DNA from 2 places in the Paenibacillus sp. J14 genome. Region 1 is predicted to be linked to the other one. Evidence: riboswitches for the same ligand, from Rfam matches in the RefSeq annotation. Region 1 holds a riboswitch; the other holds the start of a gene.
What was found. Region 1 has a riboswitch for glycine ahead of sdaAB (L-serine ammonia-lyase, iron-sulfur-dependent subunit beta). Riboswitches for the same ligand answer to the same signal wherever they lie in the genome.

Region 1 (4,212 bases):
CGTAAAATTCAACGGATGTGACGGCAACATCATCGCTTACTTGAGCGGATAACGTCACATCGAAGCCTTCATATATTAAAGTAGGCGGTGTATGTGTCAGCACCGGTTCCTCTAAATCCTCCCCTGCCGTGATCACACGACCTGAGACCGTGCCGATACCTTGGAGCACGGAGCCTACGGCATCCAATGCATTTACGATGCCATATCCGTACCCGTTATTAGGTACTGTGTCATACTCAGCGTCTGTCCGCGGCGTGGCCGTGCTGGTCAAGATTTCCTCGAGCTGGTCTACCGTGAGCGAGTGGTTCGCCTGCAGCAGCAAGGCCGCGATGGCTGTCGTATGCGGACCTGCCATCGAGGTGCCGTTCCAGCCGCCCTGATAAGCTCCGCCAGGAACAGAGGAACGAATGTTAACACCTGGCGCGGAAACCTCCGGTTTAATTTCATCGTAAGGGGAAGGTCCACGCAAAGAGAAATCCGCTAAATTCCCGTTGATGTCCGTAGCGCCGGTAGCGAACGCTTCTGGATAGTTCGCTGGCGCAGCTACCGAACCCGGACCGCCGGGGTTATCAAAATCGGTGTTGCCCGCGGAGAACTCAGGGAAGATTTGCGCGCTTCTCCAAGCTTGTACGATCGGGCGGAACCATTCATCGATGCCGGGACCGCCCCCCCAGGAGTTGTTCACCACGTCAGGAGCGAGCTCCGGATGCAGATTCCCTTCGGCATCCACTGGCGCGAGCAGCCATTGGCCGCCATCCAGGATGATGTCATCCGTGGTGTCAGGGTTAAAAATCCGGACAGCGATCCATTTTGCACCAGGCGCGACGCCGATCTGGTTCGAGCCGTCTGGTTCCGAACCAACCATCGTTCCCATGGTGTGCGTACCGTGGCCATGGGAATCGGCAGGCAGCGGAGCGTGGCTGTGCGGATCATACCAGCTGAGCTCGGGATCCACGATATTGCCCGAAGCATCAATGGCCCGCCATTTGCTCCGCAGCGCCGGATGGTTGTAGTCTACCCCGGTATCGAGGTTGGCGACCACGATGCCGGTGCCATCGATGCCCATGTTCCACACCTCAGGGGCGTTGATTTGGGCAATATTCCACTCAACGCTGCTTGGGTTAACGTCCTTGGTCGCTTGCTTTGAATCGCCCAGTGAAGTGGAGACCTCGTCGGCCGGTTTCACAGCAGGCATCTTCACGGCAGGCTCTACAGCCGCATCTTTATCGATTTCAACCTTTTGCAGATGACGTTTTTCATTCGGCAAAATTTTCTCGACTTCGGGGAAAAGGGCGATTCGCTCCATCACTTCTTTGGAGCTTGTCACCGCCATGGCATTTACGATAAAGTAGCTTTTGTAGTCTTTCACTTCTCCGGATTGCTGGGCTTTCCGCAAGTATTCCTCCAGCTTAAATTGGGTGCGGGAGGCCGTTTCGCGCAGAGCGCTGACAACGGAAGTCCGTACGGACAGCTTCGCGGCGGAAGGAGTCGATTTCTCCAGCTGGGCTTTCTGAAGAGCCAGCTTGGCGACCGAAGTGGTATCGGTCTGCTCCTTGAGTTTGACAAGGTAGGTGACGAAGTCGTCCTGCTTAAACTGGGTCTGCAATTTAGCGTCAATTTTGGCTTCGGCCACTTGGGGCGCGGACGATCTCAAGCTGCTCTGTCCCGATACGCTGCTGCTGCTGGCGGAGGCGACGGGAACAAGAGTTAATGCAAGAAGGATCGACATGCCAAGCGAGAAAGGTTTGCGAAATCTCTTGAGACTTATCAACTTCTTCACTCCCTTTGATTAAGTTTTAAGCCCAACATCCATCCTGTGACGGCCGTCCGGAGTAACAAGATCTGAGTCCGGATGCATGACTGACAAAAAATGAATCAATTGCCTCTTGGGTACATCACCTCCTTTATGTAAAATAGTGGAATCAGGAGTAGTAAACTATGGTGGATGTGAGTTAAAACTAATGGCGTGGAGTGAACCGTTAGGTTAGTAGAGGTCATAGAGTGAAGAAAAGTTAACACGGAGCGAACCTTATTTCTCAACATTTCATAAAATAAGGTAATATCTGGGGTTGTTACGGACAGTATATATCTGTAAAATCAGGTGCACAAGTAGGTGGATGTGTAAAATATACATATTTTCTTATAAAAATAGGAAAAAATAACTAGAATTTGATGCAAATTATCGGATTTTATGTGAGTTATCTTGACATCTTGCTAACTTCGGTTTACATTAAGCACAAATTCATATTGGCGAATGAGGATGATGGGAGAGTCCGCGGGCTGAACCGAAGATGGAACCGGCTTAGCGGCACCGAAGGAGCAAGGGCCGGTCCTGCAGCCGGCAGCCGAATCTCTCAGGTACAAAGGACCATGATCGGACGCCGCTCTGGAGAGAGCGAACAGCCACCCAAGAGGTACATGGATCTCGGATTTGAGGTTTGGACCGGGACCATTAAACTTTCAGGTAACGGGGACAGAGCGAAAGGCAGCAGCCTTTTTGTTCTGTCTCTTTTTCGTCATAGAAAAATGATGGGGAGATGTACGATGCGATTTAAAAGCGTATTTTCAATTATCGGTCCAGCGATGATTGGGCCCTCCAGTTCACATACGGCCGGGGCTGTACGGATTGGACGATTTGCCCGTCAGCTGCTCGGAACCGCGCCGGTTAAGGCGGAGATTTGCTTCTATGGCTCCTTTGCTGAAACGTACAGCGGACACGGAACCGATCTGGCCATCGTTGGCGGCATTTTGGATTACCGTACGGACGATGAGCGAATCCGCCAGTCGATACAGAACGCTGAACAACAGGGGATTGAAGTGGTGTTTACTACTGGAGTCCTGCCTGGGGCCCATCCGAATACGGTAAAAATAAAACTGACCTGCCAAGACGGAAGTTCAATCGAGGTCATGGGCGCATCCATCGGCGGAGGGACCATCGTTATTCGCAGCATTAACGGTTTTGAGGTGAAATGCTCTGGCGAGCTGCCGACGCTGGTCATCTCCCACACGGACCGGCAAGGGGTGCTGGCAGGAATTACGGCTTTGTTCAGCCGGGAGAATGTGAATATCGGCTACATTATTACCGATCGGAAAGGGCGGACCGCCGAGGCACTGACGGTTGTGGAAGCCGACTCGTCCATTCCGCCGGAATTAGTGGAGGCGATCCGTGCGTTGGAGCATGTCAGCCAAGTCTCCTACATTGATCTGACGAAGTAAAACGAGGAGGGAGCACGATGCGTTTTAAAAATTTGCGTGAGCTGGTTGAACTCTGTGAACGGGAATCCAAGACGATCTCCAGCATCATGATTCAGGATCAGGTGGAAGAGAGCGGGCAAACGGAGGAAGAAATTGTGGCTGCCATGAACGAGTACTACCAAATTATGAAAACGGCGGTACATAAAGGGCTGACTGAGGACATCGTCTCCACAAGCGGGCTGACCGGCGGCGATGCCAAAAGGGTCGAGGCCTACCGCAATCGCAGTGAGACTTCGGTTGGTGATATCGCATGTCAGGCCATGGCTTATGCGCTAGCTGTCTCCGAGGTGAACGCCTCGATGGGGCGCATCGTCGCTACACCGACGGCGGGCTCGTGCGGCATCATCCCCGGCGTGTTTGTCAGCGCACAGGAGCGCTTCGGCTGGAAGGATGAGCATCTCGTGCGCGGGCTGTTTTGCGCTGGAGCCATCGGGTATGTGATCGCCAATAACTCGTTTATTTCTGGCGCGGAAGGCGGTTGCCAGGCAGAGGTTGGATCGGCGATCGGAATGGCGGCCGGGGCGATGGTCGAGCTGCGCGGCGGGACGCCGGAACAAGCGGTACACGCCGTTGGCCTCGCGCTCAAGAACACGCTGGGCCTGATCTGCGATCCTGTTGGCGGTCTGGTCGAAATCCCTTGCATCGTGCGCAACGGCTTTGGAGCGGTCAATGCGCTGGCTGCCGCCGATATGGCCTTGGCCGGTGTGCGCAGCGCGATCCCGTCGGACGAAGTGATCGACGTGATGCTGGAGGTTGGCTCAGCGATGCCTAGTCGCCACCGCGAAACTGCGCAAGGAGGGCTGGCACAAACGCCAACCGGCCGTAAGATCATGAAGGAGCTGCGCAGTCGGAAGAAGTGAATGTGAACCCCTTATCTTCATCTTAACGCCGCTGCCTGCACTGCATATCGCGATGGCTCTGATCGTAATCTTGTCTTTTTAGTGCCGGCTGTCGCGG
Region 2 (4,212 bases), on a different contig from region 1:
CCCCAGAGGCTGGGCGTCACCAACGACGATATCGGCACCAAGCTTCCCTGGCGCTTCCAGCAGGCCCAGAGCGAGCGGATTACTGCTGACGATCAGCAAGCTCCCTTGGGCATGAGCTAGTTCGCCAATGGCTCGAAGATCTTCCAGGGAGCCAAAGAAATTCGGGTTTTGGATCAAGACAGCTGCGGTGTCCTTAGTGATGGCCGCAGTAAGTGCCTCGCGATCGGTCACACCTTGTTCCCAACCCACCTCAACGATCTCCAGATTCAAGCCGTGGGCGTAAGTGGCGAGCACCTCGCGTGCTTCCGGATGGACGGTGCGGGAGACGACCAGCTGTTTGCGTCTGGTAGCCGCTGCGGCTAGGTTGCCAGCTTCCGCTAAAGCGGTGGCTCCGTCGTACATGCTCGCATTAGCGACCTTAAGGCCAGTCAGTTCGCAGATGTACGATTGGAATTCAAATATCGCCTGCAGTTCGCCTTGACTGATTTCCGGTTGATACGGTGTGTACGCGGTATAAAATTCCGATCGGGATACGACGTGCTGAATGACGGAAGGGATGTGATGATCATAAATTCCGGCACCTAGAAAGCTGGTATACCGATCGGTGTCGGCGTTGCGCCCGGCCAGTTCGGATAAGTGCCGGGTCAGCGCGTATTCGTCAAGGCGGGGAGATACCGGGAGTTCCCCTTGATAGCGAAGGTTCTCCGGGATGTCCTTGAACAGTTCCTGGACGGAGCTTACGCCGATCGTTTGCAGCATCTCCGCTTGATCTTGTTCGGTTAATGGTAAATAGCGATGTTTAAGCATCTGATTTCCTGTTCTCCTTTCACTGCTTGGCGGCAGGGTTTCGGCGATAGAACGGCAACGGGACGACCTTGGCCTGCAGCCGCTTGCCACGGATGTCGACCTCTACGATCGTGTCCGGGGCGGCATAACGGGTGGCAAGGATCGCCATTCCGAGATTTCTTTTCAGCGTAGGCGATTGCGTACCTGTCGTCACTTCTCCGATCGGTTCCTCTGAGCCTTCGGCAAATACCGGGTAATGGGTGCGCGGAATCCCGCGGTCGATCATCTCCAGGCCAACGAGCCGGCGAGGAAGGCCTTGATCCCGCTGCTTGATCAACGCATCGCGGCCGATGAAGTCGTCATTTTCCAGCTTCACGAATCGGTTTAAGCCGGCTTCGAGCGGGGTAATCTCAGGGCCCAGCTCCTGACCATACAGCGGCAGGCAAGCTTCAAAGCGCAACGTATCTCTGGCGCCCAGCCCGGCCGGGAGAAGGCCCTGGCTCTCCCCGGCTTTCATCACAACGTCCCAAAGCGCTTGGGCCTGCTTGGCCGCGACATACAACTCGAACCCATCCTCACCGGTATACCCGGTTCTGGACAGCAAGACGGGGATCCCGGCAATCCGAGCTTCCCGAATAAACGTGAACGGACGCAACGCTCGAGGATCCTCCCCTTCGCAAAGCGGGGAGAGGAGGGAGGCGGCGAGCGGCCCTTGAACGGCAAGCAACGCAGTCTCGTCAGAGGCATTCCGCATGGTTACCCCTTCAGCGGGAAGGTGCTGCTGCAGCCAGTCCCAGTCTTTGTCAATATTCGAGGCGTTGACCACCAGCATGTACTTGCCTTCTTCCAGATGATAGATCAACAGATCGTCCACCACACCGCCATTGGGATAGCAGAGCAAGGTGTATTGGGCTTTCCCTGGTTGAAGCAGGGTTACATCGTTTGTGGTCATGTGTTGCAGGAAGCGTTCTGCCTCAGGACCCTCCACGTAAAATTCACCCATATGCGATACGTCAAACAGACCGGCGCGCTCGCGCACGGCTTCATGCTCTTTCTGGATGCCGCTGAACTGCACCGGCAGCTCCCAACCGCCGAAATCGATACAGCGGACTCCTTCATAACGCGCATATCCGGGATAGAGCGGCGTACGCCGCAAAGCGGATTCGGACATTACCATCACCTCGTAAGGGCCGGATCGGCCAATTTTGAGAACAGCAAAAAAGGACAGGCCAAAGAAAACCCGCTAACCTGCATAGAGGTCTAACGGTTCTTCCAGGCTCTGTCCTTTGTACCTGAGAGTTACCCTGTGCGGAGGCTCGAAGCTCGCGCAGGTTTCCCCTTGGGTGATTCACGTAAAAGATACCTCCACGTGAATGCTCTCCAGAGTTGCGTCCGGCAGAGGTCCTTTTGCCTGAGAGATTCACCGCTTCGCGGCTTGCTCCTTCGGCGTTACAATCCCGTAATTGTAATCTCTCCCCCTGCCATCAACCGCAGCTTACACATCTCATTAATACTCAAAATCTGTCTAGATGTCAATAAAGTTATCATAATAATTTTAATTAATTTCGTTTACTGGAAAAGGCTACGCTTACATTTTACTAGACTCTATCAAATGTGTTAATAATATTGACATGAGAGCTAGGTTTGGAATAATCTGAACGAGGGAAATACGCAGATGAATCTTCCACAAAGTTTAAGGTACGCTAGATCATCCGAAAGAGGAGGAGCAAGCTTTGGCTAGTGAGATCAGGGAAAACGTGTTGTACAGCGATGAGCATGAATGGGTGCTTGATTTGGGGGATGGGACGGTGAAGATCGGCATCTCCGATGTCGCCCAACATCGGCTGGGCGACATTGTATTCGTGGAGCTGCCCGAGCCAGGGCAGGAATTCGAAGCGCAGGAAGGCATCGGAACGATCGAATCCGTGAAGACGGTGGCCGATTTGTTTACGCCGGTCAGCGGGACAGTGCTGGCAGTGAACCGGGAGCTGGATACCGCGCCGGAGCTCGTCAATGAAGAGCCGTATGATGGGGGCTGGATGGTCCATATTCGATTGAAGGAGGACGCTAACGTCGCGTTGGCGAACTTGATGGACGCGAAGGCGTATGCGGAATTTATCGAGAGATAAAGCAAGATCTTAGGCAAATGTAAAAAACTCGCGGTTAGCGTAATTGCGGGAGCTGCTGATGGTAGTTTAATCACTCCGCTTATCGCTTGTCGCGAGTTGTTTTTTAGGCATGATACTCTTTGGGAGGCAACAGCAGGGAACGGTACAGCGCTTCAAACATAAACTCCAGCGCTTCCAGATGGCGCTTCGCCTCAGCGATGTTGGTTCCCCAGACATAGACCCCGTGATTTTGCAGCAGCAACGCCGGCACACGGGTATCTAGACTGCCTGGGATTTGCTTGAGGATGGCTGGGAGCTCAGCGGCGTTCGGCAGAATTGGCACTCGAACCTCCGCCTGCGTCTCCCAGATCTCTAAGCTTTTGAGCAGCTCGTTCCCCTTGAGTGGAACGCCGCCATCCGCAGCAAAATAGTCACTGAGCACGTTGTTGAACGTCGTATGTACGTGTACGATCGCGCCGCAGCCGGTCATCCGGTAGATTCTCGCGTGAATCGGTGCATCGGAACAAGGTTTAAGCCGCGTTGGCTCGCAGGGGGTGCTGGCGGCATCGACGAACAGCGCGCCAACCGAAGGGGAAGGGATCGCTGACAGCTCCGACCAATACGTCTCGTCGGCCGTTATGGCAAACACAAACCGGTCCGGCTTATACCGCCCGACCCGCATCGACAAGCTTCCGCTGGAAGCGGGAAACCAACCGCGGGCGGCGAACTCCTCCCGCAGGCGTTGGATGGCGTCCAGCGCCGCTTGTTTTTCTTCCCATGGGATATCGACGTAGTTCATGCTGCCGTCCCCCTTTCCTATTGGCCTTACGCGCAGTGCCGACCATCGCTGCACCATACGGCTGCAGCTTCTTACAACAGCGCTTGTTTGACGGCTTCGCCCATTTCTTTCGAGCGTTCGGCGGCCCGGTGAACCGCAGCTTTTACGTTTGGCTGAAAGCTGCCGGCTTCCAGCACACCGATCGCCGCTTGCGTCGAACCGTTGGGCGAGGTGATGTCTGCACGCAGCTTGGTAGGCGCTTCGCCGGTTTCTGACATCATGAGGGCAGCGCCAAGTACCGTCTGTACGGTAAGATCACGAGATTGCTCAGGCGTTAATCCGCCTTCGATGCCCGCTTCAATCATCGCTTCCATCAGATAATAAACATATGCAGGTCCGCTCCCAGATACGCCCGTCAATATTTCCATTTGATCCTCTGGGATCACGCTAACCATCCCTACCGCTTCAAACATCGACAAGACTTGGGCGCGCTGTTCCTCGGTGGTCTCCGGAGAGAAGGAGATTCCCGTCGCACCTTGT

Region 2: another riboswitch for glycine. It lies ahead of gcvT (glycine cleavage system aminomethyltransferase GcvT); the one in region 1 lies ahead of sdaAB (L-serine ammonia-lyase, iron-sulfur-dependent subunit beta).

The regions. Positions count from the first base shown of each region.
Region 1 covers NZ_JADQ01000033.1:16,628-20,839, reverse strand. Annotated here, with positions in the region: gene M891_RS0113590 (S8 family serine peptidase) at 1-1,771, opposite strand, end outside; glycine riboswitch at 2,255-2,381, shown strand; gene sdaAB (L-serine ammonia-lyase, iron-sulfur-dependent subunit beta) at 2,545-3,216, shown strand; gene sdaAA (L-serine ammonia-lyase, iron-sulfur-dependent, subunit alpha) at 3,234-4,115, shown strand.
Region 2 covers NZ_JADQ01000031.1:2,056-6,267, reverse strand. Annotated here, with positions in the region: gene gcvPA (aminomethyl-transferring glycine dehydrogenase subunit GcvPA) at 1-807, opposite strand, end outside; gene gcvT (glycine cleavage system aminomethyltransferase GcvT) at 827-1,957, opposite strand; glycine riboswitch at 2,064-2,172, opposite strand; glycine riboswitch at 2,176-2,274, opposite strand; gene gcvH (glycine cleavage system protein GcvH) at 2,520-2,915, shown strand; gene mtnB (methylthioribulose 1-phosphate dehydratase) at 3,019-3,693, opposite strand; gene proC (pyrroline-5-carboxylate reductase) at 3,765-4,212, opposite strand, start outside.